3 regions of the Paenibacillus sp. SAFN-117 genome follow, and region 2 is predicted to be linked to each of the others. Evidence: riboswitches for the same ligand, from Rfam matches in the RefSeq annotation. Region 2 holds a riboswitch; each other region holds the start of a gene.

Region 1 (6,857 bases), on a different contig from region 2:
GATCAGGAACATAGCGACAATGGTCGTCACGACCAAGCCGATCACAACCGGCCGTACATTGCGGCGAACCATCTCGAAAGGATCTACCCCGCAGATCGCCGCGGCGGGAATCAATGCCCAGGGAATCAAGGTTCCTCCTCCGACCCAAATTCCGGCAATTTGACCCAGCGCAGTCAATGTAGCGATCCCGGAGCCGATGGCCGTACCGAATAATTGGGCGATGGAGCCGGCCAACGAGATTCCCGAAAATCCGGAGCCATCCAATCCGGTAATGGCGCCGACGGTCGTAAGGGTAACGGCGCCCACCTCCTTGTTAACCGGAACCGTATTGGCGAGAGCGAGCCCCAAATCATTGACGATGCCTTGAGACCCCTCAGGCAGAACACTGCCGAATAAATTGAAGAAGGCCGAATCCCCCAGATAGAAGAAAGCGGCGATCGGAATGACGGGCCCGAATACCCTGAAGCCGAACTGCAGGCCTTCCACCAGATACTGTGTCGTTCTCTCCAGTCCCCGGTTGCGATGAGCAAGCAGGGTGATGGTGATCAGAATGACCACTGAGGTTCCCCCGACCAGAGCCGTTGCCTCCCCTCCCTGCAGCTTGAAGAAATACATGGCTGCCAAGTCGCCAACAAATAACAGTGGAATGATGACGGCCATAATTTTTTTGGCTTTGTCCGGCAGGGCAGCGGCCAGGGGGTCCTCTCCTCCTTCCGCTCTGGCTTCCCCCTTGCGGACCGCTCCGGTAGCGAGAGTAAGCTTCCCGGCTGCCATCTCCCGGCGCATCAGCCAGAAGGCAGCTACAGTCGTCACCGTTCCCATGACCAGAACTAACGGAATGCTGGCCTGGACAACCTCGGAGACCGGTATACCCGCAGCGTCGGCCGTCAGCTTGGGAGCCCCCTGAATGACGAAGTCCCCCGATAAGGCTATGCCGTGGCCGAACAAATTCATTGCGATGGCAACACCGAGCGGCGGCAGACCGACCCGAACCGCAGCCGGCAGCAGCACGGCCCCGATGAGCGCCACGGCGGGAGACGGCCAGAAGAAGAAGGAAATAACCAGCATGACCAATCCGACTGTCCAATAGGCTAGGCCGGGACTTCTCATCAGTCGGATAAAGGGGGACACCATCGTTTCATTAATTCCCGTTCTCGTTAACACCCGGCCCATGGACACGATAATCGAAATAATCAGTATCGTATTCAACAGCTCTGTGATCGCATAGATAAAGCTGTTGAAGATTCCGCTTACAGATTGGCTTAAGGACGATGTAGCCAACCAGCCGAGCAGAAAGATTCCGGCTATACATACAAGCGATGTATCCCTTCTCATGATCATGCAGCCGATAATCATGACGACAAACCCTACATACACCCAATGGATTCCGATCAGCTCTATCCCCATCTTGCACCTCCCTGCAGGCTTACACCCGGATAATTACAAAGTATGCTTGAGCCCGCAGGTTGGTTTGATCCCGCCCATGTTCATTGAAAAAAAAATCAGCCTCGCCTATTACGAGACTGATCGTTTATGCAAATCATTAGGATGCCGTATCTTTAGTTCAATACATAAACGGTTACGTTCTGAATGCCGAATTGGCTTGCAGTTGAACGGCTGCCCGGCATAAAGATGTCAATCCGGTCGCCCTTAATCGCTCCGCCCTGGTCGGTTGCCTTGCCGATCATTCCTCCGACAGGAAGCCCCTGACTGTTATAACCGGTAATATAAACGGTAGAATTCATAGGAATGACTGCCGGATCTACGGCTATCGTTCCCAGTTTCAGAGGATTACCGTAGTAATCGACAGGCCCCCATCCGTTCTCTTCATGCGAGGCGGAATAAGCGGTAGCGGAAGCCTGTATAACTTTGCTGTAAGTATAGGTTTCGCCCGTCGGCGTCGTTATCGTTTGCGCATTGCTCGCAGGCGCCGGAGCAGACTCCGGACTCGCACTTAAGGCAGCTACCGAGTGGTTCGAATTCGTGTAGCCTTCCGGCAATTCCAGCACAAGCCCCGGATATAAATTATAGGGATCATATTGAGAATTGGCCGCCATTAACAAGTCTAGAGGAATATTTAATTTCTGCGCTATTGTCCAGAAGGAATCCCCCTTCTGCACGGCATAAGAATGCTCCGTAGATACTGGAAGCGTAATCGTCTGGCCGCTTTGCAGGTTATACATATCCACTCCCATGTTGGCATTGATAACGGCCTCCAAGGATAGCTGATTCTTCTCGGAGATTGTCCATAAACTATCATTATCCTGAACCTGATAGGATGCGGCGAAAGCCGGAGAAGACAAACTGGCCAAAGACACACTTAATGTAAACGCTATTACTGTTGTTTTAACCAATCGTTTCATACTGAGCTCCTTTTCGCTGCCTGCGGAGTTAGTTGTCGGATTCGGGAGAAAAGGAAGTATCCCTACGCTAATATAAGCGACTCACCCCAAGTGCCGAGCAAGCCCAATTGTCGGCACATACCGTCCCCCGCACTTCAAGAAAATTTATTGAAGTTTCGGCGGTTAAAGTCTAGCATATTTTAATAGCCGGTTAAACGAGTAAAATATGGAAAGACTCTGCTGCTCTGGCCCTGTGCCGTGCCTTCCTTCCGAAGATACGCATACCATAGAAACATCACTGCATTTGGACTATTTTCAAATCCTCTTCGCAGAAGGAGCGATCCGTTCAATGTTGATTTCACAGGTGTGCAAACAACAGGACTTCGAGTCCGTCTGGCTACAGGAAGCTTGCCTCGCCTTGAAGGAGCCTCTGCAGTATCATCGAAAGCTGTGGGAATACTGTTATATCTATCAAGGGTTGTTGGAACGGGGAATGCTAGGCCCCGGCAGAAGAGGATTGGGATTTGGTGTCGGCAAAGAGCCGCTCGCCTCCTTATTTGCTTCCAGAGGCTGCTATATCACGGCCACCGATCTGGATGCTCCCTCCGCCTCCGTACAGGGCTGGGCGCAATCCAACATGCATGCCGCAGGTATTCAGGATTTGAATGAAAGAGGGTTATGCGATCCTGAATTATTTCGTCAGCGGGTTACCTTTGAAGTGGTCAATATGAATGCGATTCCTCCGCATTTATTTAACCAATTCGATTTTACCTGGTCCTCCTGCTCCTTCGAGCACTGTGGATCGATTGCGCTGGGCAAGCAGTTTATCTTGAACCAAATGAACTGCCTGAAGCCCGGGGGAGTTGCCATTCATACGACCGAATTCAACCTTTCCTCCAACGACCAGACGCTGGAAGAAGGCCCTACGGTCCTCTTCCGCCTTAAGGACATCGAATGGATGGTCCATACGCTGCGCGCACAAGGACATTCCATAGAAGTCGATTATTCGGTAGGCACCGGCCCGATAGACCGCCATATTGATGTTCCCCCCCATTCAAATCCGCACTTAAGACTGCTGTTGGCGCAATATGTCACTACCTCGATAGGGCTTATCATTGAGAAAGCGAAATGACCGCTCTTCTGTCCATAAGCGCAAAAAATCGTAAGAAGGATACCTTCTTACGATTTTTATTAGTTTCGGCTTAATTTATGGTTTGGGCCCAGCTATGCAAGTGTGCACTGCAGGGAGCTGATAAGTAAAACGATGACACTTGCTTGCCGCTTGCTCCGTTCCCATCTCTTAAAATGTGGTTACTGCTCCTGGATACAGGCGCAGCTTCAGCGGACAATCAGCAAGTCCAGTTGATCAGGGTCTTGATGCGCCTCCAATCCCGCTGCATCGGTAGGCACCACCTGTCCATCTCTGAACAAAATATGAAACCGGAATCCGCGTTGGACAAATTTCTGCAGAATCGGACCCGGGGTGCCTCCGCGCCATATAACCGGCAAATACTCCATTAGAATGATGATGGAAGGATTGTGGTCGATCACTTCAAAGACGCTATCCATAATCAACGGCTCCGCCCCGTCTACATCGATTTTAATCACGTCCGCTTTAAGGCTGGGAAGGAAGTCGGTGAGCAATCCTTGCTTGACTTTGAACTTTGTCGGCTCGTTGATAGCTTCAATTCCTAAAAATTGGATGCTTGTCCCGCCATCCCCTATCGTCTGAAATTCGGTTTCCCCTCTTTGATTGGACAGCGCGACCCGGTGCAGATGGACACGCCCGTACATCCCGTTGAAGGAAATGCTTTTTAACAGATTTCTATGGTGAAAAGGGTTCGGCTCGAATGCATGCACCTGGCCGGTAGGCCCTACAAGCATTCCGGATAAAATCGAGAAAAATCCGGTATGGGCTCCGATATCGAGCACGGTCATACCGGGTTTGACGATCGACAACATAATGTTTGTAATCCATTTCTCCCAATCGCCCGTTAATAGAATGGCTAAGTTAACCGGATCCCGTGTATCCAGAAACATATAAGGGCCATGATTTATATTTGTTAATACGGTGTTGTCACCCAAGTAATAATGAGGTCTGCTCAACTGAATCTCCCCTTCCGCTATAACGGCGCCAAGTAAATCGACGGCACACGCACCGCGCAAGCGTTCATATCGTGCTTATATAAACGCACTTCGACATCTTTTTCATCCTCATGCAAATAGATGACTTCCTGCAGCTGAGACGTTAGGAACAAGTGTTTTTGCCACAACAATTTATTAGCGGCATTGGACGTGATATCCAACGTAAAGTGGCCTGCGCCGACTATTTCTATCCGCACTTCGAAGCGGTATACCTGGACGGGCAATTTGATATACGGGCCAAAGAAAATGAATCCGGGCTGATTGCTTCGGATCCAACCGTCCTTATCGGAAGGCCTAGGCAGAATAAATGAAGAATAATACAGGTTGCCGATCCCCGGTGGAGTCTCATAGCGCAGTTCGGCAGGAGGGAGTTCGGCAAGCGCAGGAAGCTCGTCGGTTTTGTTCAAACGGATAACGGCGAGCCCGTTGGCCAGGAAGAACGGATGGTTGAACCGGCAGTCCGCCAAATCCCGCTCTTCACATTGAACCCATAATTGGCTCGGAGCTTCGAAGCTTATGTCCGTGTCCAGTTTCCTCATGAAGGAAAAGGAGACGGCGGTATCCGGAATATCATATTTAGCGGTCAGGAGCCGGAGATACTCCGAATTGAATTGAATAAGCCACCCTACGTCCGTTAGACGCCCGAACGGAACGGTAATGATCGCCTTGCCTCCGGGCTTCAGCAAATCGTAGATTTTGCGAATGGCCTTCAGCGGGGCCTCCCGGTCACCCGATTGGAACTCTCCATACGCCTTCTGCCCGATATGCTCTACGGTCGATGCGCATACGATGACATCGTATCGAGTCTGAACGTCCATTAAATCGATGTTGATTACTCCCGGCCACTTCTCGAATTTATCGATAATATGCCGGCCGGCCAGACCGGGAAGATGCTCGATCAGATCCGGATAATGGGAGAGCACGTTTCCTACCTCGAGAATAGAGCCTTCTTGCCCATGCTCCTGCAAAAAATCAATCACGATCGGAATTTCAACCGTTCTTTCGGACCAGTTGTTCTTAGGAATTCTGTTGTATGGCAGCATCTTGTTATTATAGAGAAAATGAGCTCCCATCTGATGCCCGAAAATTCCCATATTCATCCATCCTTTGGTTTCTACTGAAGAACTGAACTCAAAGAGAGAGCGGCAATCAAGCGTGTGATCTAATATATGCGGGGAGGAAAATCGGGGTATGGACGAATGAAGACATCCCCGATCGATGGTAAGAGCATCTACCCAATTTTCCTTGTTTTTGATTCAAACACCTAATTCCCCCCTTCCGTAGCGCCATATACTGGTTACTAATCCGCAGTTTTATCGGCCGATTAAAGGGGGAAGCCTTCGATGAAGTATACCGGGGTGTATTGGATGGGGCCCGTCCTGGACATGGGAGGATACGGCAACGTATCCCGAAATTTCATAAAAACGTTGGAAACGATGAATATCCCCGTGCAAATCCATCCTATAGGGCCGGATCACGCGGAAATCGGCGAACAGACGAAACAATGGCTGCAGCGGTTATCCACTCCCAAGATTGGAGACAGAGTCGTCTTCATCCGCCACGGATTACCTCCCCTGTTTCGGGAGCATTTTCATGTACCGAACGTAGCCCGCCAGATTGGCGTTACATTGTTCGAAACGGACCGGCTGCCGAGCGGCTGGGCGGCGGAGGCCAACTTAATGGACGAAATCTGGGTCCCCTCCCGCTTTAATTACGAAACTTTCTCCCGCAGCGGGGTCAACCCCTCGAAGCTCAAAATCGTCCCGTACCCTATTGATGTAACGAAATATTATCCAGGGAAACCGTATCAGCAATTAATTTTCTCCCCGCCGATCCGGTCATTCGTGTTTTTGTACGTATTCGGCTTCGATTACCGCAAAGGGTATCAAATGCTTATACAAGCTTTCTGTGAAGAATTCTCTCCCGCCGAGGATGTAAGCCTGATCTTGAAGGTATATCTGCACAGCGGGTACAAAAGAGGGTTTGCGGCTAAAGAAATACTGTCCCTGATTCCGCCGGGCCGTTACAAGAATCAGATCGTGCTAATTACGATGCCTTTCTCGGAAGAGAATTTAATCAATCTCTATCAAAGCTCGGATGTCTATATTTCAATGGACCGGGCCAGCGGCTGGGGAATGCCGGCGATGGAAATGATGAGCCTGGGGAAACCCGTCATCTCCATAAATTGGGGAGGGGCAACCGAATTTATGAACGAATCGAACAGCTTCCTGATCGAGACGGAGAAAAATCTCGTTCCCGTCGACGAGAAATTGCAGCGGGAGCGGCCCGATTATTACCTTAACCATCGCTGGGCGGACGTTAGCATAGCGAACGTGCGCAAAACGATGCGGGAAGCCTACGAGAACAAAA
Region 2 (6,857 bases):
GGACATCGCCGTTGAGGTAAATAATTCTCCTGCTATTCCAGCCGTCTCTTTAACGGCCATGAAGCTGCCCTCCTGCGGAATAAGGCTCACCCGGGTTGAGGTCGATCACACGCCTTCGCGGTTCATTTAACGAGTGCTGATGCTCGCAGCGCCAACGCTGGCTCTCTGCGGAACCGATCGTTTCCCCGTCTCGAATGATGTCGCCCCTTTCATACAAATAATAGGCGAGATCGACGAGTATGGTGGCTACTTCATTCGGATCAAGACCGGTAAAATGACACTGCAGGTCAGGCACCCCCATCGCGGCAAGACCGCATGTATCGACGAGCATTTCCGGCTGGCCTGTCCCGTCCCCTTCCGCCTTGTATAATCGCACGTTCATAGCCCCGTGCAGCCATTCCCCTTCAGAAATTGCCCGTAAATATTCCTCGGGCTGAACGAGCTTGCCGCTTGTTTTCCAATAGATGGCCTCGCAAGGCGCCGTTTCCAGAAGAGCGCACAGAGCGCTCTGAAACAGTTTCAATCTTTCTTTATAGTTCAGTCCTTCCGCGCAGAAATCGGTCAGCAGCAAGGAATAACGGCAGCCTCCGACCACTTGGCGGGCATCCGGCCAATGCCACGATTGCTGCAGTGCAGCTTCATACAAGGCCGCTTCCGGCGGACGCTCAGAGGGTAAGATACAAGTTTGCGCAGGAACGACTCCATCGCGGTATTGGACCATATAGTTGGAATGATAGAATAAGAGAGGTTCGAAATCTTGCCGCGTCCGCTCGCCGGAATGGGCCTCCGATACGACCGGATCCCGATCCCGCGCACCCTTAGGAGCATGTTCGTCGAGCCTGGCTTCCCCGGTATATTTCTGCATCTTTGCGTATAACCGTTCTTGATTCAGAATTGGCTTGTGCCGGTACAGAAGTTCCACCATCCATACAGGAGCGAAGCCGGGGAATTCCTCTTTGGACTTCACGATCGTCTCCTGCTCCTGCTCCTGCTTCACCGGTGCTTCTGCGGGTTCATGAGCTTCCTCCGTCACTTGCTCTTTGCTTTTGCTCCATTTGCGAAATAGATCTAACCAGCCCATTATCATTAAATTCCTCCTGTCTATCCTGATGTTTTTTCTAACGGACCGTCACCCGACATCCGCTTTGCAGCCTTCTTATTCCTGACGGATACCGTTCCGGAGCCTTATCCATCCCATTGGCAAGGCTATAGCCCGCTCCTTGGTCCGGCCCCGGCTTCAGGGATCGTTTCATGCCCCGAAACTACATATAGCACATCCGCTTGCATTTTGCCATTCATCCGTCTCCACCTCTGCTAAATTATTCATAATCAGGGAGCCGTTAAATAATTTTTCATAACTTTTTTCAAACTTACTGTTTCTTTTTTTTGCAGTTTTAGGTAAAGTATTAAATGTTGTTAATTTATCAATTTATAGAAAGAAGGCTGAGTTAAGTACGATGATGAAGAAAAAATGGAACGTGCTGTTGGCAACTACCGTCCTAACAGCGGGAATTTTGTCCGGATGCGGTTCGGATAACAAACCACCGACAACAACCGACCCTTCGCCAAGTCCTACGGCATCCACCGAGCCTTCGGCTTCCCCGACGGCCAGCCAGAAGCCTGCGGCGGACGGGAAAGAGCTGAAGAGCAAGGACGAGAGCGTGCAAATTACTGTTCCTAAGGATTGGAAAGAGAATGACTCGCTAAACGCGCAGGCCATTCTGGGCGCAGCCAACCTTGTGAAAGAAAAGTACGTGATTGCTGTTCCATTCGCTAAATCGGAATTTGCTGACGATACTACGCTTGATGATTTCATGACCGTTGCTAATCAGAACATCGAAATGACCGCGGAAAATACAAAAATCAGTGAAACCAAAGATATTCAAATTGACGGCATCCCCGCAAAACAAGCCGTTATTTCGGCCGAGATTACCGGTATCAAAGTCCGTTATTTGATTACATACCTGGAGAAAGGCAACCGTTTCTATCAATTGGCTGCTTGGACATTGGATGAACGCTATGATGAGTACGAGGAAGAATTTACTAACGTCATTAATTCTTTCCGGGTTCTGAAAGATGATGTTGAAACTACGGCCGGGAACGGTTCGGATTCCAAAACGAGCGGCAAGGATGTCGTACTTACCGATAGTGCAGACTTGACGGAAATTACACTGCCGGGCGGCTGGACGGAAGCTAATGGGCTGAACGACGAAGCCGACCTCCAAGCCCTTAATCTCTCTGCAGGAAACGAGAACTATCTGATGGTTCTTAACGAGCCCAAGACAGATTTCGACGACGGATTTACGCTGCAAGAATACTACGATTTGATTATGTCCATGCAGACAGACGGTTCTCTCATCGGCAACGCCGTCCATTCCGATCCTGTTGAAACAGATATTAACGGTAACAAAGGCATCCAGTTTGAAGTCCGGGGAGAAGTGGATAAAGTCAAGATCGCTTATCTGTTTACACTGGTAGAATCCGAAAACGGCTTCCACCAAGTAATTTTCTGGACGAATGCCAATAAAATGGATGATAACAAGCAAACTTATATCGACGCAACCAACACGTTTAAAGTTAAGAAGTAATTACACTAACCGGTGAGCTTTCGGAATCGATGCGGGAGCATTTATGGCTGCACGATATCCGGCAGTCCGCGGAATTTATCAAGCAATGGCACTTATTAAATCATTAGCAGGAGCGAAGGGGCGTACCAACACCCCTTCGCTCTTTTTTCCGGGTGGAAGATTAATCCCGGCTCCGAAAACGCGATGAAGGCGCCTGCCTCAGTCCGGAGCACAGAACGCCTTCGTATTCATATCACTGCTATATTAATTATGACTGGGCTACTCTTGCTCTCCTTCTTTGCGGCATGTCGGGGAGCTCATTGACAGAGACCACCTGATCGGTTTTCTTCCTGGGCTTCTCCCAATACTGTTCATTGCCCGGCAAATCATCGAACCAGGCCGCATCGTCAGGGCAATCCAATACCATAAACCGGCCATAATGCCCCTCTCGGGATTGGTGATATTTCAAATACGCTTTGCCGTCCTGAATCGCCAAAATTTCAATTTTGCCGGAAGTATGGCTCATCGAGAGGCGCACACGCTTACCCAATCCGGAAGTGAGAGCTTTGGCTTCTTCCACGATCTCGTAAGCCCGCTTCAAGGGGAGTACAAAATCTTTGTTACCGGCAACCGGACGGTTGATAAAGAAATAATACGGAGTGACGCCCGCCCAGGATAGCTGGTCTAACAATTCTCCCAGAACGACAGGGTCATCGTTAATTCCTCTCAGCACCGGAGTCTGGTTGACAACAATGGCTCCTGCTTCATGAAGCGCCTGAAATGCCCGTTTCGCTTCCGGTGTAATTTCCCGCGGATGATTAATATGAGCCATTACATATATTCGTTGTTCAGGAGTCGAATAAGTCCGAATCGTATCCAGCAATTCCTGGTCTTCGTATATCCGCATTGGGTTAAAAACGGGGATTTTGGAGCCGAGGCGAATAATTTTGACGTGCTTGATTTCCCGAAGCCGTTGGAAAATCATCTTCAGCTTGGAGGTGGCGAGAATCAGACTGTCTCCGCCTGTCAGCAGGACGTTGTTGATTTCGGGATGCCGGGAAATATATTCAATTCCCGGATCTACATCCAGCATCGCCTCTTTGACATCGTTGCGGAATAGCCGTTTGCGGAAGCAATATCGGCAGTAAGCGCCGCAAACCTCCGACACAATCAACAGAGCTGTTGTCTTATACTTGTGCTGGCAGCCGGGAACCACATAATTCGTGTCCTCGTCGGAAGCATCCCAGCGGCCGTATTCGAGAAGCTCTCCTTCATTGGGAATTACCAGCTTCTTAATGGGATCATGGGGATCTTGCCAATTGATTAATCCTAAATAATAGTCGTTAACCCGAAAAACGAACTTCTCCGTTATTTGCTTAAGCTTTTGTCTCTCTTCCTCCGGTATAGCCGTTATCTTGTCGATATCGGTGATATACTTCGGCTGGGCCATTCCAATTCCTCCTTTATTCTGTTCAAGTCGTGTCTCTTCCTATCTTAGTAATGAGCAGGAACCAAGAGCCTATAGGCGGAGGTTCGCTTAGAATCGATTCTTCGGTATCCACGTTCAACACCCCATTCCAATCAGTGTATAAAAGCAAAAATGTCCCGCCCTGACGGAAAGCCCATCTCTGTCAGCGGCGGGACCCTATACACAAAAAGACCCTACAAGGGTCAAAGTGTAAGCAAGTTTGCTCCTATATCAGTCTTGACCCATCCACTGCAGACGAGGTTAGCTGACGGGCTCGGGAAGATGGTTCCCTACATTCGTAAAGCAATGATTCGCCCCAATAACTGGTTCCCCCGCTTTCCGATGTGATAATCGGAAATTAAGCGTAATCAAATTGTATAGCAGAATAAGGAAATTGTCAACCATTAAGCCTTGACAACCATCCTTTACAAAATCGGCCATCCCCTTCCTTTTACTGCTCAACGCCATTATCCCCTCCCCTAACTGATTGATTTTTTGCCCCTCCCTCGCCGTTATCTTCTCCGCTCCTGCATGACTCCGCGATAGCTAGACCCATTTCTATCACGAAATCTCTCATTATTAAATACTCTATTACTATTAGATAAATCTATTAAATTGCTTTATCAAATTTTGAGGACGGTGGTTTGTATGATTCATCCGGATACGGAGCTTCGCTTCGTTAACGAAAAGATAGGGCTCGGCGTATTCGCGACCAAATTTATTCCTAAAGGAACTATTGTTTGGGTATTGGATGACTTAGATATGATTCTGGACGAGGATTACGTCGATTCTCTGGAACCGCTGCGGCGGGATATCGTCTACAAATACGCTTACCAAAATGAAAAAGGAGAATATGTTCTGTGCTGGGACCACGGAAGATACATCAATCACAGCTTTAATCCTAATTGTATAGGAACGGCGTATGAACTGGAATTAGCGGCGAGGGACATCCATCCCGGCGAAGAGTTAACGAGTGATTATGGAATTTTGGGGGATGAGGAGCCCTTTGTATGTGTGCCGGAGGAAGGCACCTCCCGGACTATAGTCATGCCCGACGATTATTTGCATTATTACCGGTTGTGGGATGAGATGGCCGCGGAAGCCTTCAAATATTTTAATCAGGTGGATCAGCCTCTGAAGCATCTCATTCCCCGCAAATTCAGAAAAAAAGTCCATGCCGTCGCCGCAGGCCTGAGACCGTTGGATTCGATCCTGACTACGTTTTAGCCTTATTCGGCCTGGCTGGAATTTGATGAAAGAGGTGAACGATATTGGCAACTAACTTGGTGATAAGCCTGCTCGGAAGCAGCGGAGGGGTAGCCAAAGCATTGCTTGCCTTGTTAAATCATTCTTGTCAACACGCTTCCGCCCCACTCCACTCCCTTCTTCAGAACAGTCAAATCCATTTGATAGATATCCGGCAGAAACCATTGAATCATTACCGGACAAGATATCCGTCCCTGGCTGACAAACTGGCCGTACATTCGTTCGATTTGGCAGACACGGACCGCTTTAAGGAGCATTTGCTCCATACCCGGACCAATCTCGTTATTGATGTCTCCTGGGCCGATACCGTCGGCATGCTGGAATGCTGCAATGAATTCGGCATTTCCTATATCAACTCGGCTCTGGAAAATACTTGGGTGGACGAAACGGAGGCCGTGGAGAGATTCACCCTGCTGGAAAGATATCGCATTGTAGATGAAGCAAGGGATAAGTATACAAATATGAAAGGAATTCTGTGCTCGGGAATGAACCCGGGGGTCGTCCAGTGGATGGCCATAGAGATGATTAACCGTTACCCCGATGAACGTCCGCTCGCTTGTTATATAGTAGAACAGGATACTTCCTTCTATAGAGATCCGTCCGTCATTCAAGCCAACACCGTCTACTCCTCCTGGTCACCTGAATGTTTCCTTGACGAAGCCATATTAAATTACCCGGTGTTTATGAAATGGCGTTCTCCTTTCGTCATTTTTAGAGAAGTGTACGAGCTGGAGTTCAAGGTCACCCTTGGGGACAAAAGCTTCTACGGCTGCCTTATGCCGCATGAAGAGGTTGTCACGTTAGGGAAATTGTATGACATGGAGGTCGGCTTCCTCTATCGGGTCAGCGAATACATGACCGATATCATCCGAACGAATCTGGACAATGTGGACGATTTATGGGACTGGCATCACCGGGTGCTCGATCCCGAGGAAGCGGAATTATTGGGCGAGGACCTGGTCGGGGTGCTGCTAGTATACGAGGATAAAGAACGCTATATGTATAATGTTTTGGACAATCGTTCCATCTTTCGCAAATTCGGAATCAGCGCCACCTATTTTCAGGTCGCTTGCGGACTGTACGCGGCAGCTTCGGCGGCGATGCTGGACAGCCTTTCTTCAGGAGTGCATTATGTAGATGAACTTCTTCTAGCCTCGGCTTCCCGCTACGGCAGTTATGTATCGTATTACATGAAGCATTTTGTTACAGGGGAAAACCATTCCTCGGACGGTTTGTTATCCGACCGGATCAAAGAAATACCGACGGAATAGACAGCAGCCATCCCGGAATGATACGATGGGGAAAATATATGGATACAGGTGGCTTCCATGAATTCAAGAGGTAGAATGGGACTTCTGCTGCTTTCCTTTCTGCTTGTTGCAGCTTCGATTCCCGTGGGTATATCCGAGTCTGACGGCCCTTTGACGATCGGCGATCCTTTGCTGTCATCACGGCAGCCGGATTCCTATCTCCACTCCGTCGTCAGAAGCTTCGAGCCTACAATGGCCGTTCTCATCGCTGTAGTTTTATATCTGATTTTTCTCCGGAAGAAGCTG
Region 3 (6,857 bases), on a different contig from region 2:
TGACCTTCGTCACCCAATATTACAGTGAGAATCCGGCTCTGCCCAAGGAAATTCATCTGCCGGTCAACCCCCATCAGACCAATGAGGAGGAGAATGCCGAGGCGACTAACCCCCAGACAGCGGAAGGCTCTGAAGCACAGCTTTCCGCGGCAAATGATGAAGCTGTCCATGGAGAGTCAGAGGGATCGCTTCGTCCGGCTGGAAGGGCTGAAACGGCGGAGGTTGAGGCTGAAGAGGACGAGGACGCGTTCCACGCAGGCGGAGCGGACAAGGAAGTTATTAAAGAAGCTCTGGAGTCGTGGCTGCATGTGAAGGTTCATTTTCCTCAAAGGGGAGTCAAGAAGCATGCGGTAGATATGGCATCGGATAACGCGCGAGTGGCTCTCGAAGAGAAATTCCGGATGATTGAAAGAGACGAGGAGCGGACGATCAAAGCGGTGGAGAATTTGGGAGAACGGCTCGGAACGGGCACCCTTCACCGGATCGAGGCCTTCGATAACTCGAACATCCAGGGAACCGACCCGGTGTCCGCGATGGTCGTATTCGTGGATGGCAAGCCGGATCGCAAGGAATACCGCAAGTATAAAATCCGCACCGTCCAAGGACCGGATGATTACGAGACGATGCGGGAGGTTATCCGGCGGCGCTACGAAAGAGTGCTGAAAGAAGGGCTGCCGCTCCCGGATATGATTGTCGTCGACGGGGGCAGAGGCCAGATATCGGCGGCCGTGGATGTGCTTGAGAATGAGCTGGGGCTGTTCCTGCCGGTTTGCGGGCTGGTTAAGGACGCCAAGCATAAAACGGCCCAGCTTATGACCGGAGATCCTCCGGAGGTTGTTCCGCTTCCGCGCGACAGTCATGAATTTTATTTGCTCCAGCGCATACAGGATGAGGTTCACCGGTTTGCCATTACCTTCCACCGCGAACAACGGGGCAAATCGATGGTGGCCTCCCAATTGGATGCCATTCCCGGTATTGGCGAGAAGCGGCGGAAGCTGCTGCTGAAGCATTTCGGCTCCCTGAAAAAAATAAGAGAGGCGGCCGTTGAGGATTTTCGCCCGTTGGGCATCGGTGAGAAGCTGGCGGAAACTATTCTTTCATCCCTCCGCGGGGACAAGAAGACCGAGGAGGAGGAGGGCGACTCAGTCGTCCTTGATTAAACGGTATAATCGGCTTAATGCATATAAAAAGTGCACCTTTAATGATCCCTGTAAACGGGGCTTGAGGTGCACTTTTTTTGAAATATACAAAGTATAAGTTTCTCCCAAACGCGTCTGTTCAAAGGAATGGATAGCCGTTTATCGTTGAGCGGCCTTCCGGGATCCGGGAATTCTCTTGGCCGATTCCGGTTATACCGTAGACGCGGGGCCCGATCGTTTACGGAACAGGCTGTGGACCCACATCAATATATATCCGGTGATAGCCGGCATCAGGATATACCCAACCCCGATCAGAATATTCGATGTGCTGGGTGTAGTCGTCATCAGTGACAAAGCCATCAAAATAATATCCATCGTGACATGGGTAAAGATGGCGGTCATCAAGCCGTATTTCAGGAAAATGTATCCAAAGATGATCCCCAGCACGGCCACCTCGAATAACCTCGTGTAGCTAGGATAAATCGTGTAGCCGGTATGGCCCAAGGCCCAAATGATGCTCGGCACCAGGACTGCCAGGAAGCGGAGGCGGAACCACTTCTGAAACAAGGCGATGCCGAAGAGCCGATACATAATTTCTTCGGAGGTTCCCGCCATCCACGCAAGAAGCGGGAATAAGGCGGGCCAATACATGTTGAGCACGGATTGGGTCGGATCGTTGACTGCGAATGAATCGAAGGCTTCGCCGGCAATGAAGAACAGAACCTGCTGTACCCCGAGAATAAACAAACAGAGCAAATATCCTCGGCCCATTCCGTAAAACATATCCTCCCCAAAGTTGGACTCCCGCCATCTTGGCCAAGGATTCCAGCCCTGCGCTCTCCATAATTGGTCACCGGATATGGCTGCAAAATATTGTGCGCCCGCCAGAAGCGCAATAATTAGAAAGGTAAACACAATATAGATTACGTTGAAGATAGCGGCATCCTCCGGAGGAATTTGTGTGCTTGCTCCCGGCCAGCTATTTATCGTGTGAAGGCCGTATAGCCCGGCGAAAATAAGAGCAAAGAGGATTCCCCGCGAGAACCGGACCTTCTTCCGGTTAATAATAACGAGGATCAAGGCCGCAATACTCAAAAGAAACATGCCGCCCAGTCCGATATAAGACATCAGGCCGGCAGACCGCTCCTGCCCGGCAAGCCATTGGCGGAAGCTTTCCGGAACCGAGAAGGAAGGAACGAAGCCTACCACTTCCTCTCCTCTTACGGCCACTCCGAGCTGCAGCCTGGATTCGCCGATGCTCTCCTTGGCACTTTCGTACATGAGCAGGCTGCTTCGGGACCCTTGCATCAGCTGCAAATCCGCCGGATCATATCCGTTCTCGGCCAGGAAGCTTTCGGCCAGCAAGCGGCGGCTTTCTTGAGAGCCTGAGGAGGCAGGGGCCGCTTGCTTCTGATTCCATGCCGTCACCTTGGGTTCATTCAATCCGACAAAAATGATCCAATTCAGACGATTTCTCGAATCGAACATTTGAACTTCCCAATAATCGAGAGGGTAATTGTCTCCATACCGGGTGCTGTATTCCTCGGTCAGCTTCGCTTTTTGCAAATAACCGCTCAAGCCTTTGTCCGACTGATAAATAATGTTGATCTTGTTAGGGGTGTAGTCCGGTTGTTTGGTGTGGACGAATTGCCGGGCCAGGTCGGCCGCTTGCTCTTCAGTCACCTTCGGCCCTGACAATTCTTCCTCTACGCCGTTAACGCCGGGAAGCAGGTTGATCAGGATGACGCCGAAGTATAACACTATGCCGATAATGGCCAGCCAAATAAGAGGACGGTTTATTCTGTGTGGAACCACGGGCATTCTCCTCCGCAATAATCTTCTTCATTCCAAAGTACCATAGATAACGGCCTGTTTCCAGTGATTACCTCTGCTTGGGCCGTGTCTCTTCACCGTTATCGAAAATACGGAAACCGCTTGATAAGCTTCAAGAAACGACTCGTCTTATTCAATGCAAGGCAAGGAAATCGCGTGAAAATAAAATGAAATCTTGCATTGCCTGACCATTTTGCCCGAATACTTCCTTACAGCATGATTTTTTCCTAAAATACAGACTTTGTATACCGACCAAAAGCAGGATATAATCGTTATCAATTAAATAGAAGCCGAATTTCTTTTAGAAAGCGGGGGAACCATTTAACTGGGGTGAATTTTGCTAGTTCCAATGCAAATAGGGTGCCTGCACACCCGAATCCGTCAGCTAACCTCGTAGGCTTGCTGTCAGGATACCATACGCCTAAAGCATTGGTTTTCCAGTGCTTTTTTTGTTTCCAGAGGAGAATGAACGTTGCTGAAACGATTGTTTACGAAAATGCATCCGCCGCAAATTTTGGCTTCCGGATTTATCATCATTATACTGATAGGAACCATCCTGCTGACGACTCCGATGGCGTCGGTTGACGGCCGTTCCGTGCCCTTCGTGGATGCATTGTTCACGGCTACTTCAGCCATGTGTCTGACGGGGCTCGTAGTTGTGGATACGGCGACGACTTATTCCGTCTTCGGCCAGATGGTCATTATGCTGCTTATCCAGATTGGCGGCCTGGGCTTTATGACGATGTCGACGCTTTTTGCCCTGGTGCTCAAGAAAAGAATATCGCTCCGTGAGCGGCTTATTCTTCAAGAGGCGCTCAATCAGAACAGCATGGAAGGAATCGTCCGCCTCATCCGCAAAATCATTATTTACTCGCTGAGTATAGAGTTCGTGGCCTTCGTCCTGCTTACTTTGCGCTGGTCCGTTGATTTTCCGTTCGCGGAAGCTGTCTACTTCGGAATGTTTCATGCCATTTCATTGTTTAATAATGCCGGCTTCGATTTATTCGGAGGAGTCAGCGGCCGATTCAGCGGGCTAGCGTTGTTTACGAACGACCCGATCGTCAGCATTATAGCTATGGCCCTGATTATTCTGGGCGGAATCGGATTTATCGTGATGTCCGATTTGATGGAATATAAGAAGCGGAAGAGGCTTCTGCTGCATACGAAAGTAGTTCTGTTCACATCGGCGGTTCTTATTGTCGGAGGGGCGGTGGTCATCTTCACCTTCGAATTTACCAATCCGGCTACTCTCGGGCCTCTTAATGGAGGAAGTAAGGTGTTAGCCTCCTTCTTCCACGCGGTTTCACCGCGCTCGGGGGGAGTGAGCACGCTCGATGTCGGCTCGTTCAGACAGGCCACTCAATTCTTCCTGATTATTCTAATGTTCATCGGGGCTTCGCCCGGTTCGACCGGGGGAGGTATCAAGACAACGACCTTCGCTATCCTGATCGGGGCCATGATAGCGATGGTCCGAGGCAAGGACGATATCGTCATGTTTCGCCATCGGCTGGCCAAGGACCGGATTTATAAAGCCATTACGCTAACATTGTTCGCCCTGGTTATCGTTATCATTTCGGCCATGGTGTTGTCTACTACGGAGAACCATCAATTCCTGATGATCCTGTTCGAAGTTACTTCAGCCTTCGGTACGGTTGGATTGTCTATGGGGTTGACTCCGGAGCTGTCGACGATCGGAAAAATCATCATTTCCTTTCTAATGTTTCTTGGCCGGCTTGGACCTCTAACATTAGCCTATGCACTAAATCCGAAGAAAGAGAAAGAATTGTTCCGGTACCCGGAAGGCAAAATTACGATTGGATAGGAGCTTGAAACCATGGAAGGAAATCAGTATGTGGTAATCGGACTGGGCCGATTCGGATCCAGCTTGGCTAAAGAGCTGGTGAAACTGGGATACGAGGTACTGGGGATCGACAAGTGCGAGGAAATCGTTAATGAAATGAGCGGAGAGCTGACCTATACCGTTGAAGCCGATTCTACGGATGAAGATATGCTCAGGTCGCTGGGCATCCGAAATTTCGATTGTGCGGTCGTGGCGATAGGCGATGATATACAGGCCAGCATTCTGACAGCCATTGTGCTGAAGGACCTCGGGATCAAGAAGGTGGTGGCCAAGGCTCTCTCCGATTTGCACGGTAAAGTGCTGGAGCGGATTGGAGTGGACCGGATCATCTTCCCCGAGAGGGATATGGGGGCAAGAGTTGCTCACCAGTTGGTGTCGCCTAATCTGCTCGATTATATCGAGCTCTCTGAGGAATACACGCTCGCGGAATTGTCGGTTCCGTCCAAGATGTCCGGCCAGACCTTAAAGCAGCTTGATCTTAGAGCGACCTATGGCTGCAGTATAGTGGCTATTAACAAGAAGAGCGGAATGGTAATCGCTCCTACCGCCGATGACATCGTAGAATCCAATGATATTATGGTAGTTATCGGCACCAATGAGCAGATTGAGTCATTCGAAAGATCAGCTTATAAATAAATAGCCTGCTTCAAATCATTCGCCGGCATCATCCCCTGCAGGCCGGTTGTTTGTTGGCTCCCGATTATGGAGAGAATGAGCCTAGCAGGCAAATATTTTCGGCGAGAACCGGGCAGCGCTGCAGAACTAACCGTAGCTGTCCGGCTATTGGAAATCGCTCCGAGCGGGTCTTTCCCGTGTGAAGAATTCCCTGGCAAGATCGATAAAGGAGCGGATGACGGGATCCTGCGGCGCGTCCGTTGTAAACAGGAGAGAGGTCGTTCTTTTCTTCTCCTCCAGCTCGGGAATCGAACGTACGGTCAGCTCGTTATTCTCCAGCAGCTGCCGGTGCAGATAAGATTTGGGCAGCAGCGTTGCGGCCTGGATTGTAGACAAAAGGCGGATGATCGCTTCGAAAGAGTCAATCTCCATTTTCACATTTGGAAAAACCGCGTAGTGATGGAATAATTCATCCATCAGGACCCGGTACCAAGTTCCTTTGGAAAAAAGAATCATCGGCAGGTCATGAATCTCCCTCATCGTGATCGTCTTCAGATGCAGATAAGGATGGCCTGCGGGCAGCACGAGACAAAGATGGTCGTCGAACAAAGGAAGGCAGGTAAGCCCCGGGCTCTCCGTTCGCGATGCGACCAATCCGATATCGACCTTCTGTTCTTTCACCATCGTGACCACTTCGTGAGTTTTTCCGGTTAATGCTTTGATGTCCGTATGCGGAAAGTCCTTTGTATAGAAGGAGATCAGATCCGGAAGGGTGGACTGGAGAGTCGTCAAGCTGGCGCCGACCGTCAGGCTGACCGCTTCATGACCGGACCGGAACTGGTTCAAGGTATGCCGCATCTCTCTTTGCAGCCGCCGCATCTCCACGGCGGTTTCGTAGCAAATTTGACCTGCCCGGGTCAACTCCAGCCGCTTGCCTTTGCGTTCGAACAGATGGACGCCGAGCTCGGTTTCCAGCTTCATGATTTTACGGGAAAGGGCGGGTTGAGAAATATTCAGCACGGAGGAAGCGCGATTCAAGCTCTTTTGTTCCACGACGACAGCGAAAGCATCGAGATTTTCCACTTCAAACCCTCCTGGATAGTTATTTCCTTATGCATGATAGGTATAATCATATATAAATAATAAGCACTTCCATTATAAGCGCTAAAGGCTTACAATGAAAGATGTCACTTAATGTTCACAAAATTTCTCCCGGAAGACAAGGATGTATAATGCATTGGCAAGCTAAGGTAAACTAAGCTTTACCGAATGATTTCCGGGAAACTCCTGCCGATCCTCGAAAAATGTTACAAATTGTTGACGCTTAGTAAGGGTGGGAGTACAATGGGTATTGGTTTGGATTGACAAGCTTCATATTTTTGAAAGGGGAACTCTTACAGATGGCAGGA

What was found. A riboswitch is a leader RNA that binds a small molecule or an ion and turns the genes downstream of it on or off. The one in region 2 is predicted to bind cyclic di-AMP.
Region 1: it holds a riboswitch for cyclic di-AMP, as region 2 does, so the genes downstream of both, ACTHRH_RS07765 (LysM peptidoglycan-binding domain-containing protein) here and ACTHRH_RS02215 (KamA family radical SAM protein) in region 2, are expected to answer to the same signal.
Region 3: it holds a riboswitch for cyclic di-AMP, as region 2 does, so the genes downstream of both, ACTHRH_RS09860 (TrkH family potassium uptake protein) here and ACTHRH_RS02215 (KamA family radical SAM protein) in region 2, are expected to answer to the same signal.

The regions. Positions count from the first base shown of each region.
Region 1 covers NZ_JBQCLK010000009.1:23,558-30,414, reverse strand. Annotated here, with positions in the region: gene ACTHRH_RS07770 (hypothetical protein) at 1-1,407, opposite strand, end outside; gene ACTHRH_RS07765 (LysM peptidoglycan-binding domain-containing protein) at 1,560-2,363, opposite strand; cyclic di-AMP (ydaO/yuaA leader) riboswitch at 2,366-2,534, opposite strand; gene ACTHRH_RS07760 (SAM-dependent methyltransferase) at 2,692-3,474, shown strand; gene ACTHRH_RS07755 (FkbM family methyltransferase) at 3,681-4,448, opposite strand; gene ACTHRH_RS07750 (SAM-dependent methyltransferase) at 4,466-5,581, opposite strand; gene ACTHRH_RS07745 (glycosyltransferase family 4 protein) at 5,831-6,857, shown strand, end outside.
Region 2 covers NZ_JBQCLK010000002.1:25,182-32,038, forward strand. Annotated here, with positions in the region: gene ACTHRH_RS02205 (DUF4261 domain-containing protein) at 50-1,081, opposite strand; gene ACTHRH_RS02210 (PsbP-related protein) at 1,458-2,588, shown strand; gene ACTHRH_RS02215 (KamA family radical SAM protein) at 2,836-4,017, opposite strand; cyclic di-AMP (ydaO/yuaA leader) riboswitch at 4,271-4,410, opposite strand; gene ACTHRH_RS02220 (SET domain-containing protein) at 4,684-5,262, shown strand; gene ACTHRH_RS02225 (S-adenosylmethionine decarboxylase related protein) at 5,304-6,572, shown strand; gene ACTHRH_RS02230 (hypothetical protein) at 6,630-6,857, shown strand, end outside.
Region 3 covers NZ_JBQCLK010000012.1:57,382-64,238, reverse strand. Annotated here, with positions in the region: gene uvrC (excinuclease ABC subunit UvrC) at 1-1,160, shown strand, start outside; gene ACTHRH_RS09865 (CPBP family intramembrane glutamic endopeptidase) at 1,350-2,954, opposite strand; cyclic di-AMP (ydaO/yuaA leader) riboswitch at 3,251-3,386, shown strand; gene ACTHRH_RS09860 (TrkH family potassium uptake protein) at 3,469-4,794, shown strand; gene ACTHRH_RS09855 (potassium channel family protein) at 4,807-5,469, shown strand; gene ACTHRH_RS09850 (LysR family transcriptional regulator) at 5,614-6,531, opposite strand; gene ACTHRH_RS09845 (succinate dehydrogenase cytochrome b558 subunit) at 6,849-6,857, shown strand, end outside.